4 regions of the Kitasatospora sp. NPDC089509 genome follow, and region 3 is predicted to be linked to each of the others. Evidence: riboswitches for the same ligand, from Rfam matches in the RefSeq annotation. Region 3 holds a riboswitch; each other region holds the start of a gene.
The links. A riboswitch is a leader RNA that binds a small molecule or an ion and turns the genes downstream of it on or off. The one in region 3 is predicted to bind cobalamin.
Positions count from the first base shown of each region.

Region 1 (4,480 bases), on a different contig from region 3:
TCCAGGCCCTGCCCGCGGTCATCGGAGAAGAACGCCTCGCCGCCCTCCACGGAGACGACCCCGTGGTGGATCTCGTAGCCCTCGACCCGCTGCCCGTAGGCCATGCCGACCGGCCGTGCCAGCACCTTCTCGACGCCGAAGCGGACGTGCGTCGGCAGCAGCCCGAGCCCGTCGACCGTCCCGGCCCCGGACTCCACCTCGTCCTCGATCGAGCGCGCCAGCATCTGGTAGCCGCCGCACACCCCGAGGATCGGCAGCCCGGCCGCCGCCCGCGCCTTCAGCGTCGGCTCCAGGCCGCGCTCGCGCAGCCAGGCCAGGTCGGCCACGGTGGCCCGGGTGCCGGGCAGCACCACCAGGTCGGCGTCGGCCAGCTCCTCCGGCCGGGTCACCCAGCGCACCAGCACGCCCGGCTCCTGCGCCAGCGCGTCCAGGTCGGTGAAGTTGGACAGCCGGGGGAAGCGCACCACGGCCACCCGCAGCACGTCCGCCCCGAGCGGGCCGGGCCCGTCCGCCCGGTCCGCCACGGTGGACAGGTCCAGCGAGTCCTCGGCGTCCAGCCACAGCCCCGGCAGCATCGGCAGGGTGCCCAGCACCGGCCGGCCGGTCAGCTCGCGCAGCATCTCCAGCCCGGGCGCCAACAGCCGGGCGTCGCCGCGGAACTTGTTGACGAACCAGCCCGCCACGTGCCGCTGGTCCTCCGCCGACAGCAGCGCCAGCGTCCCGTACATCGCCGCGAACACCCCGCCGCGGTCGATGTCCCCGACCACCACCACCGGCAGCGCGGCGGCCGTGGCCAGGCCCATGTTGGCGATGTCCCGGTCGCGCAGGTTGATCTCGGCGGGCGACCCGGCGCCCTCGCAGACCACCACGTCGTAGCGGGCCCGCAGGTCCGCCAGGCACTCCAGGGCGCGCTCCAGCAGGACGGGCTTGCGCTCCCGGTAGTCCAGCGCGCCCACCTCGGCGACCGCCCTGCCGAGCAGCACCACCTGGCTGCGGCCGTTCGCGCCGGGCTTCAGCAGCACCGGGTTCATCGCCGCCTCCGGCTCCACCCGGGCGGCCTGCGCCTGCATCGCCTGGGCCCGGCCGATCTCGGCGCCGTCGGCGGTGACGAAGGAGTTCAGCGACATGTTCTGCGCCTTGAACGGCGCGACCCGCACCCCCTGCCGGACCAGCCAACGGCAGATCCCGGCCGTCACCACGCTCTTGCCCGCGTCCGAGGTCGTTCCCGCGACCAGCAGCGCGTTGCTCATGCCGTGCCCCTCCTCCACAGACGGATCGCCAGATGCCCCGCGACGGACGTACCCAGCGCCAGCACGCCCACCCGCCGGGACAGCGCGCAGGCCCGTTCGATGTCGTCCACCGTCACGGGCCGCAGCTCCGCCCCCAGCACCGGCCGGTGCTCCACTCGGGCAGTCGGCTCCGCACTCGCCTCCGGGCGCTCCTGACCCGGAGCCGACGGTCTCCCCCAGCCTGGCGGCCGGGAGGTGCCCCCACGCTCCGGCGCTCCCTCCTGCGTCGGTCGCTTGTCGCTCGTCGCTTTCGGCTCCGGCGCGCCCTTCGGCTCGTGCGGGTACCGAAGAGTCCCGCCCAGCCGCACGCCCACCGCGCCCGCGAACGCCGACTCGGCCTGGCCCGCGTTCGGGCTCGGATGCGCGGAGCCGTCCCGGCGCCACACCCGCCAGGCGGTCCGCGGTTCGGGCGCGGCGGCCACCGTCAGCAGTGCGGTCAGCCGGGCGCCCGGCCAGCCCGCGACGTCGTCCAGCCGGGCCGACGCCCAGCCGAACCGGGCGTAGCGGGGCGAGCGGTGGCCGACCATGGCGTCCAGGGTGTTCACCGCGCGGAAGGCCAGCAGCCCCGGCGTGCCCGCCAGGGCGCCCCAGGTCAGCGCGTTCACCACGGCGTCGGCGGTGTTCTCGGCCACCGACTCGACCACCGCGCGGGCGATCTGCGGCCCGTCCAGCGCGCTCGGATCCCGCCCGCACAGGTGCGGCAGCCGCTCCCGGGCCGCCGTCAGATCGCCCGCGGCGAGCGACCGGCCGATGGTGCGCGCCTCCCGGGTCAGCGAGGTGCCGCCGAGCACCGTCCAGGTCGCCGCGGCGGCCAGCGCGGCCCGGCCCAGGGGGTGCCGGCCGACCGTACGGTCCAGGGCCAGCGCCCCGGCCGCGACCGTGCCCACGCACAGCGCGGTGTACGCCGCCCCGGCGGCGCGGTCGTCGCGCCACAGGCGCCGCTCCAGGCGGGTCGCGGCGCTGCCGAACAGGGCGACCGGGTGGCCGCGGCGCGGGTCGGCGAACCGGGCGTCGGCGGCGTAGCCCGCGACGGCCCCCAGCGCGAAGGCGGCGGCGCGGGTCAGCGGGCGCACGGCAGCGGGTGGTCGGGGTCCGGCGGGGCAGCGCGCATCGCGTGGGTGTCCTCACTCAGGGTCCGCGCCCTGGATCGACGTACCGGGGGCGAGAGTCTCCTGGCTTCCGGGTCGGACGCACCCCCGGGCCTTCCAGCGGCTCCTGACGGACCACCGTGGCATTTCCGGGCGTGCTCCCCGGTGACAGTGGCGGGACCGCGCCGGACTCGCACCGGCTTCCTCTCCATGCCTCCGTTTGGCCCCAGGATCCCATCACGGGCCCGATCCGGGAGTCAACCGAGGTCACGGAGGGGTTGGTCACAGGAACGGCCCGCTCCGGGCCTGTGCGATCGCCCAGCGCGGCGGCGGCCCGACCGGCCCGGCTTCGTGCGTTCGGCGGCTGGGGGCGTCGCGCCGGCCGCGCCTACGGTTCGGGCCATGCGCCGCAGAAAGCCACCCGCCGTCGCCCCCGCCCCGGTGCCGTTCGCGCCCGGCGCCGCCCGCGCCCACCGGGCCGGCCTCGGGCTGACCCCCGAGCAGGTCGCCGAGGGGATGGCCGCGCACGGGGTGCGGCTGCTCCCCGGTCACGTCCTCGCCTGGGAGCTCGGCGGGTCGCGGCCCGGCGAGGCCGAGCTGATCGCGCTGGCCCGCGCCCTCTGGTGCCCCGTCGCCGAGCTGATGGACGGCCGGCCGACGAGCCTGCGCGACCACCGGCTGGCCCGCGAGCTCACCCAGGAGACCGTCGCCGAGCGGGTCGGCATGGCGCCGGCCGACTACCGGCGGGCCGAACTGACCGGCCACTGGGACGGCGAGCCGGACCAGACCCACGCCCTCGCCCAGGCCCTGGGCCTGCGGCTCACCGAGCTGGTCGAGGCCACCGGCCGCGGCGAGGCCCTCGACCGCCTCCTGCGGCAGTGCGTGACCGGCCGCTGGCAGTCCCAGCTGCGCCCGATCGCCCGCCTCGTCCCCGTCCCCGAAGCCGATCTGGCGGCCGTCCTCCCGGTCCTCCACCAGGAGCACCACGCCCCCACCTACTGGGGCGCCACGGCCGGTCCCCGCACCGCCACCCCACCCCTCACCCCCCGCTTCTGGCAGCTCCTCAGCACCCGGGACCCCGCCGTCCCCGTCTGACCCGGCCCGCCGCCTCCCGTCCCCTCCCACCCGCCGTCCCCTCCCTTCCCCTCCCGTCCCCGTCCCCCGGACGGGCCAGCCCGGTGGCCGGGGGTGCGGTGCGCCGGTGGACTGGTGCTCGAAAACCGTCCGGTGCGTGAAACAGAGCGGGGATCGAGATGCGTTGGGGAACCGCAGCCGTCGTGGCGGCCGCCGCCGCGGGGGCGGCCGTGTTGGTGATCGGCCGCCGGGCCTCGGAGCGGATGGTCCGGCCGGGGGCGGGGCCGGGGGCCGGGGGATCGGAGTCCGGGCCGGTGCTGGTGCAGAGCCTGGCGGCCGGCCGGGTCACCTTCAACCGGCGCCCCGAGAGCCTGCGGCCGGGCCGCTGGGCCGTGGAGTGGGAGGACGGCGGGCACGCGGTGGTCGAGGAGATCCTGCACCGCGACGAGCAGGGCGTCACCCGTCGGCTGGTCCGGGCCGACCGGGGCACCCTCGTCCCCGGCACCGAGGTCCGCTTCACGCCGCGGGTGCACCTGGGCGATCCGACCCGGGCGCTCGGCCTGTCCTTCACCGACACCGCCGCCGAGGGCGAGCTGGGCCCGCTCCCCGCCTGGCGGGTCGACGGCACGCGCGGCACCTGGGTGATCCTGGTGCACGGGCCCGAGGCGGACCGCCAGCAGACCCTCCCGGTCCTGCCGGTGCTGCACCGCCTGGGCCTGCCGGTGCTGTCCGTCACCTACCGCGGCGACGAGGGCGCCCCCGCCTCGCCGGACGGCCTCAGCCACTTCGGCGAGACGGAGTGGCGGGACGTCGAGTCGGCGGTGCGGCTGGCGCTCGACAGCGGGGCGGGCCGGGTGATCCTCTACGGCTGGTCGGTGGGCGCAACCATGGTCCTGCAGGCGGCGGCCCGGTCGGCCTGGGCCCAGGCGGTCCGCGGCATCGTGCTCGACTCGGTGGTCCTGGACCTCCCCGCCTCGGCCCGCCGGGACGCCGCCCGGGCGGGTTACACCGGGGTCGCCGCAGAGCTCG
Region 1 covers NZ_JBIVHS010000008.1:284,214-288,693, forward strand. The annotation lists gene ACIP4P_RS19955 (cobyric acid synthase) at 1-1,250, opposite strand, end outside; gene ACIP4P_RS19960 (cobalamin biosynthesis protein) at 1,247-2,362, opposite strand; cobalamin riboswitch at 2,455-2,585, opposite strand; gene ACIP4P_RS19965 (helix-turn-helix domain-containing protein) at 2,780-3,472, shown strand; gene ACIP4P_RS19970 (hypothetical protein) at 3,631-4,480, shown strand, end outside.
Region 1: linked by a shared signal. The riboswitch ahead of ACIP4P_RS19960 (cobalamin biosynthesis protein) and the one ahead of ACIP4P_RS00710 (CbtB-domain containing protein) in region 3 are both predicted to bind cobalamin.

Region 2 (4,480 bases), on a different contig from region 3:
GGGTCGGGGTGTTCACGGGCACCGGCGCGGCGGCGCGGGCGGTGCCGGAGGCGGCCTGGGCGATCCGGGTCGCGGGGCGCGAGCGCAGGTAGTAGGTGGTCTTCAGACCCACCTTCCACGCGTAGGCGTACATCGAGCTGAGCTTGCCGATGGTCGGCGCCGCCATGAACAGGTTCAGCGACTGGCTCTGGTCGAGGTACGGCATGCGGGCCGCGGCCAGGTCGATCAGGGCGCGCTGCGGCAGCTCCCACGCGGTGCGGTACAGCGAACGCACCTCCTCGGGCAGCCAACCGAGCTCCTGCACCGAGCCGTTGGCGTCGCGCAGCGAGTCACGGGTCTGCTGGTCCCAGACGCCGAGCTCCTTGAGCTCGCGCACCAGGTACGGGTTGACCTGGAGGAACTCGCCGGAGAGCGTCTCGCGCTTGAACAGGTTGGACACCTGCGGCTCGATGCACTCGTACACGCCGGCGATGGACGCGATGGTCGCGGTCGGGGCGATCGCGAGCAGCAGCGAGTTGCGCAGGCCGGTCTCGGCGATCCGGGCGCGCAGCGCGGTCCAGCGGTCGGCCCACTGCGGGGCGGCCGTCGGGAAGTGGTCGATGTGCAGCTCGCCGCGGGCGGCGCGGGTCTCGCCGTACGCCTCGTGGCGGCCGAGCTGCTCGGCCAGGTCGGCGGAGCGCTCGTAGGCGGTGAGCATGATGCGCTCGGAGATCATCGTGGACAGCTGCTTGGCCTCGGCCGAGTCGAAGTCGAGCCGCAGCTTGAAGAAGACGTCCTGGAGGCCCATCACGCCGAGGCCGACCGGCCGCCAGCGGGAGTTGGAGGTGCCCGCTTCGACCGTCGGGTAGAAGTTGATGTCCACCACGCGGTCGAGGAAGGTGACGGCGGTGCGCACGGTGGCGTCCAGCCGCTCCCAGTCCATGGCGTTGATCAGGTCGTCGGCGGAGGCGCCGGCGGCCACGTGGGCGCCGAGGTTGACCGAGCCGAGGTTGCAGACGGCGGTCTCGGAGTCGTCCGTGACCTCCAGGATCTCGGTGCACAGGTTGGAGGAGTGCACCGTGCGGCCCGGCAGGGCGGTCTGGTTGGCGGCCCGGTTGGAGGCGTCCTTGAAGGTCATCCAGCCGTTGCCGGTCTGCGCGAGGGTGCGCATCATGCGGGCGTAGAGGGTCTGCGCCGGGATGGTGCGGACGGCCTTGCCGGCCAGCTCGGCCTTGACGTAGGCCTCGTCGAACTCGGCGCCCCAGAGGTCGACCAGCTCGGGCACGTCGGCCGGGGAGAACAGCGACCAGTCGGCGTTGGCGTTCACGCGGCGCATGAACTCGTCCGGGATCCAGTGCGCCAGGTTGAGGTTGTGGGTGCGGCGGGCCTCTTCGCCGGTGTTGTCGCGGAGCTCCAGGAACTCCTCGATGTCGGCGTGCCAGGTCTCCAGGTAGACGCAGGCCGCGCCCTTGCGGCGGCCGCCCTGGTTGACGGCGGCGACCGAGGAGTCGAGGGTGCGCAGGAACGGCACGATGCCGTTGGACTTGCCGTTGGTGCCGCGGATCAGGCTGCCGCGCGAGCGGATGCGCGAGTAGGACAGGCCGATGCCGCCGGCGTGCTTGGACAGCCGGGCGATCTGCGCGTAGCGGTTGTAGATCGAGTCCAGGTTGTCCAGCGGCGAGTCCAGCAGGTAGCAGCTGGACATCTGCGGGTGCCGGGTGCCGGAGTTGAAGAGCGTCGGCGAGGAGGTCAGGTACTCCAGGCGGCTCATCAGGCCGTACAGCTCGGACACCTCGCGCACGGACTGCTCGGTGTCACCGACCGCCAGGCCGCAGGCGACGCGGAGCAGGAAGTGCTGCGGGGTCTCGATCACCTTGCGGGTGATCGGGTGGCGCAGCAGGTAGCGGGACTGCACGGTGCGCAGGCCGAAGTACTCGAACCGGTCGTCGCCCTTGGCGTCGATCAGGGCGTCCAGGGCGGCGGCGTGCTTGGCGACGAACGCGGCGGTGGTGTCGCCGATCAGGCCCTCGGCGTGGCCGACGGCGATCGAGGCGGCGAAGGTGGTGGAACCCTGGCTGTTCGCCTCGTCGACGATCTCCAGGGCGAGCAGGCGGGCCGCGAGCTTCGAGTACTGGGGGTCCTCGGCGATCATCGACGCGGCGGCGTCCACGGCCAGCCCGCGGAGCTCGGCGAAGTCCGAGCCGGCGTGGCGGCCGCGCAGCGCGGCGGCGGCGACATGGCCGGGGTCGACCTCGGTGAGGTCGACGCTGCGGTCGGTGAGCAGCCGCAGGAGCGCGCCGCCGGGGTCGGCGACCGTCGGGTCGACAAAGGCGGTACCGGTGCCCTGGGCGGGCAGGGTGACTGAGGCAGCGGTGGTCAAGGCGCTCTCTCCTGGCGGCGATCGGCGGCGTGATCGGGGTCACCCGGGCCGATCTGGGCAGGGGAGCACGGCGCGAACGCAAACGACGTCGCGAGAGGTGTCTCCCCGGCCCGCCCGCGAGGCCCGGAGGGGTCGTACTGGTGCTTGTGCGGCCTCTGCGGGAGGGCCGTGCGCACGCTGGTCGGCAGGTACTCGGACTCGCGGCGCGGCTCCTGGAGCCGCCCGCACACCGCTGCGGGGCAGTCCCGGATTCGCACCGGGTTCCCCTGCATCGACAGCAGAAGCGAGCATACATGTAGTGGCATCTCTCCGATGCGACACCACATGTAGTGCGGCGTGGCGTGTTGGAGCGATGACCGGTGGTGTCGGGCGAGGGGCCTTGCGGCGCTTGGCGGGAGGCCTCGCAGAGGCGGCCGGAGGCCCGGGTGAGGCCGCCGGGAAGCCCGGTCGTGTGTACGGGACGCCCCGGTCCGCGCCGACGGCGTCCCGGTTCCGGCACGGAATGGTCACCGGGCGGATCGGCGGTCGGGCGCATGCCCTACGATCTGGGCGCATGAGCGACGGAACTGGCGTACCTGGGCACGGGCCGCAGGGAACGTCTCCCGCCGGGCCGGGGGGCGCACGGAATCAGCAGCCGGTGGTACCGGGACCGGTGCCGCCGCCGAGCGGGGGCTTCGGCCCGCCGCCGCCCTCGTACGGGCCGGTGGCGCCGTCCGGGCAGCCGCTTCCCCAGCCCGTTCCTCCGGTGCCGCAGCCGCAGGCCCAGCCGCCGCAGCCGCAGTCGCAGGCCCAGCCGCAGTGGCAGCAGCAGCCCCAGCCCCCGCAGCCCGTTCCGACGCAGCGCGCCGAGCCCGACTGGGCGGCGCTGGCGGACCGCAACGAGGCCGAGGGCAAGCGCAAGCGCAGGCTCAAGGTGATCGGCATCGTCGCCGCGGTCGTCGTGGTGGGTGGCCTGGCCGCGGGCGGCGCGGTGCTGCTCCAGGGCAAGAAGGACGACGGTGAGAAGGCGGTCGCGGGCCAGACCTCGACCGCCTCCGGTCGGCCCACGGCCACGCCGTCGAGCCCGTCCGGGAGCCCGGGGGGACAGTCCGGCCAGACGGACGACCCGTCGAAGCCGATCTGGGAGGCCACGACCGACCCGGCGCCGCAGGACGCGGGCGTGCTGTTCTCCGCGCAGCAGCTGACGATCAACGGCGCGGCCTGGAACCGGACCATGGTCGCGCTGGACCAGCCGTGCTGGGACGGCAATTCGACGACCGGCGGGCTCGGCAAGGTGCTCGGTGACCAGGGGTGCCAGAAGGTGCTCCGGGCGACGTACGTCTCCGGCGACAGCGCGGTGACCGTCGGCGTGGCCGTCTTCGATCACAAGATCCAGGCCGAGACCGCGATGAAGAACTACGCCGGCCAGCTCAAGGGTCTGCCGGCCGCCGGCGCCCCGGCCTTCTGCGCCAACCCCGGCTGCACCAATACCCACAACAGCCTCGGCCGGTACGCCTACTTCACGGTCGAGGGCTCGGCGAAGGGCGGCAACAACCCCGACGCCACGGCGACCGCGGCGGCCTCCGGATTCTCCGAGTACGTGAAGGGCCAGCTGCTGCAGCGCGCCAAGGCCGCGGGCTCCGCCGCGCCGGGAGCGCAGGGCACGCCGCCCCCGGCTCCGGCGGGCTGACCTCCCCCGACGCCCCGGTCCCGGCGGATTCGTTCGCGGGGGCCGGGGGAGTGTGACAGGCTCTCGGGCAGTCATTCGTACGCGTGTTCCGGTTGGGTCCGTGGGGGTCGGTACCGGCGAGCAACCGGAGGAGTGGTCCGTGGCGCTGCCCAGTGCCCTGCGCGGCAAGCCCGCCGTCCTGGCCGTGGCCGGGGCGGTCGTCGCGACCGGCGCATTCGTGCTGCTGGGTCGCGACGGGCGGACCGACCGGAGCGACGTCGAACAGCCCTCCCGCGCACCGGTGTCGGTGGGCGCGCCCGGACGCACCCTGCCGCCGGACGTGGGCCGGGACCTGCTGGCCCGGGATCCGCGGGCCTCGCCGAACGCCCGCGCCGTCGACCAGTTCCTGACCGACCTGGAGAGCCAGGCCCGCACCGGGAAGAGCGGCGGGACGGTGATCGGCCAGCACGTCG
Region 2 covers NZ_JBIVHS010000009.1:33,391-37,870, forward strand. The annotation lists gene ACIP4P_RS20480 (ribonucleoside-diphosphate reductase subunit alpha) at 1-2,335, opposite strand, end outside; cobalamin riboswitch at 2,525-2,667, opposite strand; gene ACIP4P_RS20485 (hypothetical protein) at 3,105-4,028, shown strand; gene ACIP4P_RS20490 (glycoside hydrolase family 26 protein) at 4,168-4,480, shown strand, end outside.
Region 2: linked by a shared signal. The riboswitch ahead of ACIP4P_RS20480 (ribonucleoside-diphosphate reductase subunit alpha) and the one ahead of ACIP4P_RS00710 (CbtB-domain containing protein) in region 3 are both predicted to bind cobalamin.

Region 3 (4,480 bases):
GACCGACCGCGCCGCAACCGACCACCCCGGCGGGTGGCCGCCCGCACAGCGACCACCCGCCCAGTACGGAGGCAGCCATGAACGAGATCCGACGGGTAGCCGTCGTCGGCGCCGGACAGATGGGCTCCGGCATCGCCGAGGTCTTCGCCCGGGCCGGCCTGGACACCATCGTGTGCGAGAAGGACCAGACCGCGCTCCGGGCCGCCCGCGGCCGGATCGACCGCTCCCTGCACCGCGCCGTCGACCGCGGCCGGATCGACCCGACCGATCGCGAGTCCACCTGGGCGCACCTGCTGTTCGCCGACGACCTGGAGGCGCTCGCGGACCGCCAGCTGGTGGTCGAGGCCGTCGTCGAGGACGAGGCGGTGAAGAACGACGTGCTCACCACCCTGGACAAGGTGCTCGCCGACGACGACGCGGTGCTGGCCACCAACACCTCGGCGATCCCGATCACCCGTCTGGGCATCGCGACCGGCCGGGCCTCCCACGTGCTCGGGCTGCACTTCTTCAACCCGGCCCCGGTGATGCCCCTGGTGGAGCTGGTGTCCTCGCTGCACACCGACCCGGCGGTGCTGGAGCGGGTGGAGGGCTTCGCCCGCGACACCCTCGGCAAGCACGTCGTCCGCTCCCGGGACCGGGCCGGCTTCGTGGTCAACGCCCTGCTGGTGCCCTACCTGCTGTCCGCGATCCGGATGGCCGAGGCCGGGCACGCCACCCCGGCGGACATCGACGCCGGCATGGTGCACGGCTGCGCCCACCCGATGGGCCCGCTGCAGCTCGCCGACCTGATCGGCCTGGACACCGTCGAGGCGATCGCCCGGTCCCTGTACGCGGAGTACAAGGAGCCGCTGTACGCCCCGCCGCCGCTGCTCTCCCGGATGGTCGAAGCCGGCCAGCTGGGCCGCAAGTCCGGCCGCGGCTTCCACCCCCACGCAACACACTGAGCCCGCCGGTGCCCCGGCCTCCGTCGCGGAGGGCCGGGGCACCGGTGCGTTCCGAGGTCCTGATCAGGCCTTGTCCCGGACGCCCGGTGGCGCGCTGAGGACGCAGTCCCCGCACAGCCCGCCCGCCCGGTCCGGTGCGGCCCGGTAGATCAGGCAGCAGCTGCGGCGACGGAAGCCGGTGCCGTCCGCGGCCACCGTGCCGGCCCCGCGCAGCGGTGGCAGGTCCAGCAGTCGGGCAGCCAACTCCCGTGCTCGTACCCCGAGTTGCGGGGAGGCACGGACCACGGCCGCGGCCGCACCGTTGACCGCCGACGCGACGTTGCCCCATCGGATCCGCGGCGGGACCCCGAACTCCGCGAAGGCCTCGGTCAGTTCCCGGACCGGCCCGTCCAGCACCTCCGCCGCGAACCGCTCGGCGAGCACGGCCGGTTCGGCGACCGGGACGGGCGCCCGGGCGGGCAGCGACAGCGGGAACAGCCCGCCGGGAGTCGGCTGCCACCGGGCCTCCCGCAGGCCGTAGCCGAACAGTGCCCCGTCCAGGACGGCGACGCCGAACGCGGGCGAGAGCACCCGGGCGACCAGACCCAGCTGGGTCACCGAGGCGGCCACCCGCAGTTCCACCGCCTCGAACGGCTGCCCGCCGGCGGCCGCCAGGTGGCCCCGGGAACCGGCCACCCGCTCCGCCAACGCCCCTGGCCGGTCGAGGAGTTCGGCCATCGACCGCCACGGCTCCACCGGCCCGTCGGCGCCGTGGGCCTCGAACGCGAAGAACGGCCCGAGGGCCGCGACGCGCTGTGGCGTCACGGCCCTCGGGGACGTCGGGGACGTCGGCGTCATACCGCGCCGACCGGCTCGGGCCCGGCCTCGGCCGGGGCGGCCGCGGCCTCGGCGCGGCTCTTGAGCAGGCGCTCGGCCATCGGCCCGAAGAGCAGGCCGAGCGTGCCCCACAGCAGCAGCTGCGCGGCCACCGAGTAGAAGCGGAACTCGAACAGGGTGTCCGCCGGGAAGCCCGGGTAGACGATGGCGCCCTTGTCGTCGGTCAGCGGCAGCGGGGTCTCCGTCGCGTGGTGACCGAACTGCTGGACGTTGTCGGCGAGTTCACCGAGCGAGGGGAGCACCGCCATGACGATGCCGATCGCCACCGCGAAGGCGCCGGCCGCCAGCAGGGTGGCGTTCCAGTTCCCGAACCGGGCCTGGAGGCGCTTGCCGAGCCAGACCGCCAGGACCAGGAACACGATCGAGCAGACGACCATGCCCAGGTACAGGTTGCCGCGGTCCCGGATGGTCTCCGGGTGCCCGATGGCCGGCGGGTTGGCGGGGTACTTGATGAAGGGCACGAAGTACAGGCCGAGGAAGCCGCCGAGCGCCACCAGCATCGCCAGGGTGCGCGGGCGGAGCCGGCCGGTGCGGCCCAGGCAGACGGTGTACGCGATCGCGAACAGCGCGCCCATCGCCGTGCCGAACAGGATCATGCCGACGCCGATGCCGACGTTGGCCTGGACGGTGCGGCTGAAGATGTCCGGTCCGCCCATGTCCATCGGCAGCCCGGCGGCCTTGTCCAGCAGTCCCTGCGCGTCGTCGCGTCCGCTCTCGTACTCGATCGCCGCGTTGATCTGCGGCTCGGCGAAGATCCGGGCGAAGACGAAGGCGAGCAGGCCGGCCACTGCGCCGGCGAGGACGCCGCGCAGGATGAGTCTCTTCTCCATGTGGGGTTGTTCGCTGCTTCCGGTCGTCAGTGGCAGGGGAAGCCGAGGAAGTGCCGCGAGTCGTGGACGAACTCGTGGATGTGCATGTCCTTGCCGAACACGGAGTAGGCGCCCTGGTCGACGCCGATGAAGTAGTAGACGGCCAGCGCGATGAGGGCGGTGACGACCAGCCAGGCGACGGCCTTGGACGCCGGCACCACGACCGGGACGGGCAGGGCGGAGGGCCCGGGCATACTGGTGCTCACAGTTGAGCCTCCTTCGGGGATCGTGCGTCCCGTTCTCGTTGGGGCAGAGGTGATGGCGCCGTATCTGACTCGCGGGCCCGCCCGGGGGCGGTTCCGCTCACAGTGGCGCGACCGTGCCGGAGTCCCACCGGCTTCCTTACGCCATCACTACGTCCGGTAGGTTAGGCCCGCCCCGGGGGGCCGTCAATCGCCTCCAACCGCTCGAAAGCCCAGCGTGCGGAAGGTCACGTCCTCGTGAACGGGCCGTGTCCGGCACGGCCGACGGCGTTCGCACGGGCACCGGTCGCCGCGGCTCGGGGCGGTCCGCCGACGATCCGTCCGGCGGTGTCCGGCAGAATCACGGTATGCGGCAGATCATCGTCATCGGTATCGGTGCGGGCGACCCGGACCACCTCACCCTCCAAGCGGTCAAGGCCTTCGCCGGCACCGACGTCTTCCTCCTCCTCGACAAGAACCAGCAGCGCCAGGACCTGATGCACCTGCGCCGGCGGATGATCGAGGAGCACGGCCGTCCCGGCCACCGGGTGGTCGAGGTCCCGGACGCCGAGCGCGACCGCACCACCCCCGCGTACACCGAGGCGGTCCACGACTGGCGCCGCCGCCGGGCCGAACTGGTCGCCCGGCTGGTCGCCGAGCACCTGGGCCCGGACGAGACCGGTGCCCTGCTGGTCTGGGGCGACCCGAGCCTGTACGACAGCGTGACCGCCGTCCTGGACGAGGTGCTGGCGGCCGAGCCGGACGCCTTCGAGTACCGGGTGGTGCCCGGGATCAGCAGCGTCTCGGTGCTCGCCGCCCAGCACCGCACCACCCTCACCCGGGTCGGCCGGCCGGTGCGGATCACCACCGCCCGCCGGCTGGCCGCCGAGGGCTTCGGCCCCGGCAGCGAGGACGCGGTGGTGATGCTGGACGGGCAGGCGGCCTTCACCGGCCTCGACCCCGAGGGCGTGCACGTGCACTACGGCGCCTACCTGGGCGGCCCGGACGAGATCCTGGTCTCCGGCCCGCTCGCCGAGGCCGCCCCGGAGATCGCCCGGCTGCGCCAGGAGGCCCGCGAGCGCAAGGGCTGGATCATGGACACCTACCTGCTGCGCCGCACCGAGGACTGACCGACCGGCGGATCCGGCCGGAAGCGGCCCTGACCGACCGGCGACCGGGACGCCCGCAGGGCCGCCTCCAGCCGTACCGCGTCCGCGGTCGCCCGCACCTCGTGGACCCGCACCGCCCACGCCCCCTGGGCGGCGGCCAGCACGGCCGCCGCCGCGGTGGCGGCGTCCCGCTCCCCGGCCGGGCGCGGCTCGCCGGTGGCCGGGTCGGCGAGCAGCTCGCCGAGGAAGCGCTTGCGGGAGGGGGCGACCAGCAGCGGCCGGTCGAGCACGGCCCAGGCGTCCAGTGCGGCGAGCAGCGCCAGGTCGTCCCCGCGCCCCTTGGCGAAGCCGAGGCCGGGGTCGACGATCACCTGGGCCGGGTCGACCCCGGCCGACACCACGGCGTCCAGCTGCCGCCCCACCTCGGCCACCACCTCCGTCACCACGTCCCGGTAGTCGGCCAGTCCGTCCATCCCGGCGGACTGGCCCCGCCAGTGCAT
Region 3 covers NZ_JBIVHS010000001.1:196,770-201,249, reverse strand. The annotation lists gene ACIP4P_RS00725 (3-hydroxybutyryl-CoA dehydrogenase) at 78-944, shown strand; gene ACIP4P_RS00720 ((2Fe-2S)-binding protein) at 1,008-1,748, opposite strand; gene ACIP4P_RS00715 (CbtA family protein) at 1,778-2,650, opposite strand; gene ACIP4P_RS00710 (CbtB-domain containing protein) at 2,677-2,895, opposite strand; cobalamin riboswitch at 2,932-3,056, opposite strand; gene cobF (precorrin-6A synthase (deacetylating)) at 3,240-4,001, shown strand; gene folP (dihydropteroate synthase) at 3,974-4,480, opposite strand, start outside.

Region 4 (4,480 bases), on a different contig from region 3:
GAGGCGCCGGTCCAGGTCAAGGGCGAGAGCAAGGCCGAGGCCCGGGAGCGCGGCATGGCCCTGCTGGAGCGGGTCGGCCTCACCGACAAGGCGAGGAACTACCCCTCCCAGCTCTCCGGCGGCCAGCAGCAGCGCGTCGCGATCGCCCGCGCGCTGGCCATGCAGCCCAAGCTGATGCTCTTCGACGAGCCCACCTCGGCGCTCGACCCGGAGCTGGTCGGCGACGTCCTGGACGTCATGCGCGGCCTGGCCGAGGACGGGATGACGATGATCGTCGTCACCCACGAGATGGGCTTCGCCCGCGAGGTCGGCGACGCGCTGGTGTTCATGGACGGCGGCGTGGTGGTCGAGTCCGGCAATCCCCGCGAGGTGCTCACCGACCCGCAGCACGAGCGCACCAGGGCCTTCCTCTCCAAGGTCCTCTGAGGCCCGCGGAGGACCTCCGCGCCCGTACGACCGGCGCCCGGCAGGCGGTTTCCTGCCGGGCGCCGCCGTTTTCCCCCGCCGGGTAATAGGCTGGAAGCAGTCAGCCCGTTACCGAAACCCCTGGAAGGACCGCCGTGGAGCTCGCCTCGTACGCCGACCTCGCCGTTCGGCTGGTGAACACCGAGGAACCCGAGCGCGGCACCGACACCCTGACCTCGGTGGACTCGGTGCGCGGCCTGTTCTCCGACTCCGCGCGGGCCGCCGCGCTCTCCGAGGAGTCCGACGTGCCCCGGCTGCGGGCGGTGCGGACCAGGCTGCGCGGGGTGTTCGAGGCCGCCGCCGAGGGGGACGAGATCCGGGCCGTCGACCTGCTGAACAGCCTGCTGATCGAGTACCCGGTCAGCCCGCTGGTCTCCGGGCACGACTACCTGGACGACGCCGGACGGCCGCGCTGGCACCTGCACCTGGCCGACAACTCCCCCACCGCGACCGCCCACTTCAGCGCCGTCGCCTGCATGGGACTGGCGGTCCACCTCACCGAACTGGGCGCCGACCGGCTCGGCATCTGCCAGGCCGCGCCCTGCCGCAACGCCTACCTGGACACCTCGACCAACCGCTCCCGCCGCTACTGCTCCGACCGCTGCGCGACCCGCGCCAACGTCGCCGCGTACCGGGCCCGCAAGCGGCAGGAGGCCGAGGCGGCGCTGCACGCGGGCGGCTAGGGCCCTAGACCTCCTCGACGAACACCCCGAGCCGGCGGGCCAGCCCCGGCACCCGGGCCAGCCGGGAGCCGAGCAGCAGCCGTTCCAGCCCGCGCCCCGGCGCCAGCCAGGCCGGGCTCGGGCGCAGCCGCAGCAGCACCCGGCCGAGCACCAGGTCGTCCGGGACCGGGCCGTAGCTGCGGCTGTCGCTGTCCACCGGCCGGTTGTCGGACAGCAGCCACCAGCCCTTCGGGCGGCGCTCGGCGGCCCGCTTCACCACCAGCAGGTCCTGCTGGAAGGGGTGCCGGAACAGCACCACCGCGCCGGGCCGGATCGGCGCGCCGTAGCGGACCAGCAGTTGGTCGCCCTCGCGCAGGGTCGGCACCATCGACGGGCCCGCCACGTCGACCAGCCCGAACGGCACCGGGCCGACCCGCGCACCGCCCTGCGGCTCCGTGCTCCGCGCGCTCCGCGCCACGACTCCTCCTCCGGGACCGGAACCGACCTGACCGGACCGACCGCCCCCAGTCTGCCGTACGGACCGTCATCCGTTCGATGCCCGGATTACCCCGGTTCCGGGTCCGTCTTTCGCCCTAGGCCCACCCTCCGACCGCGAAACCGCGAGGCCGGAAGGGTAGTCTCGGGCGCGGGAAGACGATCTAAGGAAGGACTCCCATGTTCTCTCGTCTGTTTGCACCTCGCGCCACCGCCCACGCCCACTGTGACCTGCCGTGCGGTGTCTACGACCCGGCGCAGGCCAAGCTTGAGGCCGAGTCGGTCAAGGCCACCCAGGAGAAGTACCAGGCCAACGAGGACCCGCACTTCCGCGCCCGCGCCATCATCATCAAGGAGCAGCGCGCCGAGGCCGTCAAGCACCACATCTCGGTGCTGTGGAGCGACTACTTCAAGGCCCCGCACTTCGAGAAGTACCCGCAGCTGCACCAGCTGATCAACGACACCCTGAAGGCCGCCTCGGCCGCCAAGGCGTCCACCGACCCGGCCACCGGCCAGGCCCTGCTGGACCTGATCGCCGAGGTCGACAAGATCTTCTGGGAGACCAAGCAGGCCTGAGCCTGACGCGTCGCCACCCGACCGCCCCCGTCCGCACCGTTCGGACGGGGGCGGTCGTGCGTCCACGTGCGACCCGCCCCCGGTAAGGGTTGCCTGCCCTGAGCGGCTGTTATGCTGCCAGGGCGTCCGAGGGGGAAGTCCGGTGCGAATCCGGCGCTGTCCCGCAACGGTGAGCGCGGTCCGACCGACCGCGCCAGCCCGATCGCCCTCGGCCGCTGACCTCCCGACAACTCGCCGTGGACTGCGAGGGGACGGCGCCCGGGCCCGCCCCCGACCGGCGCCCGCCCCGGCACACCCGCGGCCCGAGGCAAGGCGCGCCCCGCACGTGAGTGACCCCGTTCGCCGAATACCGACCGTCCCGCTCGCCGTCGGACTCGCCGCCGCCCTGCTGGTCTCGCTGGTCTGCGGGGTCGCCTTCGGCGCCTCCGGGATCGAACTCCCGCGCGTGCTGCGACTGTTGGGCGCCGGGCTGACCGGCGGCCGACTGGAAGCGAGCGACGCCGCGGCGTACGCGATCGTCTGGGAGCTCCGGCTGCCGCGCACCGTGCTGGCCGCCGTGGTCGGCGGCGGACTGGCCGCCACCGGGGTCGCCGTCCAGGCGCTGGTGCGCAACGCCCTCGCCGACCCCTTCGTGCTCGGCATCTCCTCCGGCGCCGCCGTCGGCGCCAACGCCGTCCTGCTGCTCGGCGCCTTCGCCTCGCTCGGGGTGTGGGCGGTCTCCGTCTCCGCGTTCGGCTCCGCGCTGCTCGCCATGGTGCTGGTCTACCTCGCCGCCCGCACCGCCTACGGGCTCACCCCGCTGCGGCTGGTGCTCACCGGCACCGCGCTCTCCTACGGCTTCTCCGCCCTGACCACCCTGATGGTGTTCTCCTCGGACAACGCCGAGGCCGCCCGGGACGCCATGATGTGGCTGCTCGGCAGCCTCGGCGGCGCCACCTGGGGCAAGGTGCCGATCGCCGCCTGCGCCGTGCTCGCCGGCATCGCGTACCTGGCCTGCGCCGCCGGGCGGTTGGACGCGCTGGCGATGGGCGACGAGACCTCCGCCTCGCTCGGCGTGGACCCGGAGCGGCTGCGCCGGGAGCTGTTCGTGGTGACCGCCGCCGTCACCGGCACCGTGGTCGCGGTCAGCGGGGCGATCGGCTTCGTCGGGCTGCTGATGCCGCACCTGGCCCGGATGCTGGTCGGCGCCGGGCACCGCCGGGTACTGGCCGTCGCACCGCTCGCCGGGGCGCTGCTGCTGGTCTGGGTGGACATCGCCTCGCGCACCCTGCTGGCGCCCGCCGAACTGCCGGTCGGGGTGTTCACCGCGGTGCTCGGGGTGCCCGCCTTCCTGCTGATGATGCGCCGCCGCGGCCAGGCCTTCGGGGGCGCCCGGTGACCGGGGTGACGCAGGCCCAGGAGCTGGCCGTCGACGGCGTCTCGGTGGAACTGGCCGGCACCCGGCTGGTGCACGAGGTGAGCCTGGCGGCCGCGGCCGGCCAGGTGGTCGGGCTGATCGGCCCGAACGGCAGCGGCAAGTCCACCCTGCTGCGCTGCGTCTACCGGGTGCTGCGACCGGCCGGCGGCGCGGTCCGGCTGGACGGCGACGACCTGCACGCGCTCACCGCCCGCGAGGCGGCCCGCCGGGTGGCCGCGCTGACCCAGGAGCACTCCGCCGAGTTCGACTTCACGGTGGCCGAGGTGGTCGCCATGGGCCGGCTGCCGCACCGGCGCGGCCTGGGCGGCCCGACCGGGGCGGACCGGGAGCGCTGCACGGCCGCGCTGCGCCGGGTCCGGGCCGAACACCTCGCCGAGCGCGGCTTCCTGAACCTCTCCGGGGGCGAGAAGCAGCGGGTGCTGATCGCCCGCGCGCTCGTCCAGGAGCCGCGCCTGCTGGTGCTGGACGAACCCACCAACCACCTGGACATCGCCCACCAGTTGGAGGTGCTGGCGATCGCCCGCGAGGCCGGGCCGACGGTGCTCACCGCGCTGCACGACCTCAACCTGGCCGCGGGCCACTGCGACCGGCTGTACGTGCTGGCGGCCGGGCGGATCGTCGCCTCCGGCACGCCCGCGGAGGTGCTGCGACCCGCCCTGCTGGCCGAGGTGTTCGGGGTCCGGGCCACTCCGGTCCGGCATCCGGAGACCGGCGCCGTCCAGCTGCTGTTCGACCGCCTGCCCTGAATCCCGTCCGCCCTCCCCTGAATCCCGTCCGTCCTCCCGAAGCCCCGCTCCGACCCGAAAGAAGTAGCGTGCGTACCAAGGCCGTTGCCACCGCCGCCCTGCTCGCCCTCGGCCTGACC
Region 4 covers NZ_JBIVHS010000009.1:66,052-70,531, reverse strand. The annotation lists gene ACIP4P_RS20640 (amino acid ABC transporter ATP-binding protein) at 1-426, shown strand, start outside; gene ACIP4P_RS20635 (CGNR zinc finger domain-containing protein) at 561-1,148, shown strand; gene sodX (nickel-type superoxide dismutase maturation protease) at 1,153-1,515, opposite strand; gene sodN (superoxide dismutase, Ni) at 1,803-2,198, shown strand; cobalamin riboswitch at 2,288-2,427, shown strand; gene ACIP4P_RS20620 (iron ABC transporter permease) at 2,524-3,576, shown strand; gene ACIP4P_RS20615 (ABC transporter ATP-binding protein) at 3,573-4,361, shown strand; gene ACIP4P_RS20610 (ABC transporter substrate-binding protein) at 4,430-4,480, shown strand, end outside.
Region 4: linked by a shared signal. The riboswitch ahead of ACIP4P_RS20620 (iron ABC transporter permease) and the one ahead of ACIP4P_RS00710 (CbtB-domain containing protein) in region 3 are both predicted to bind cobalamin.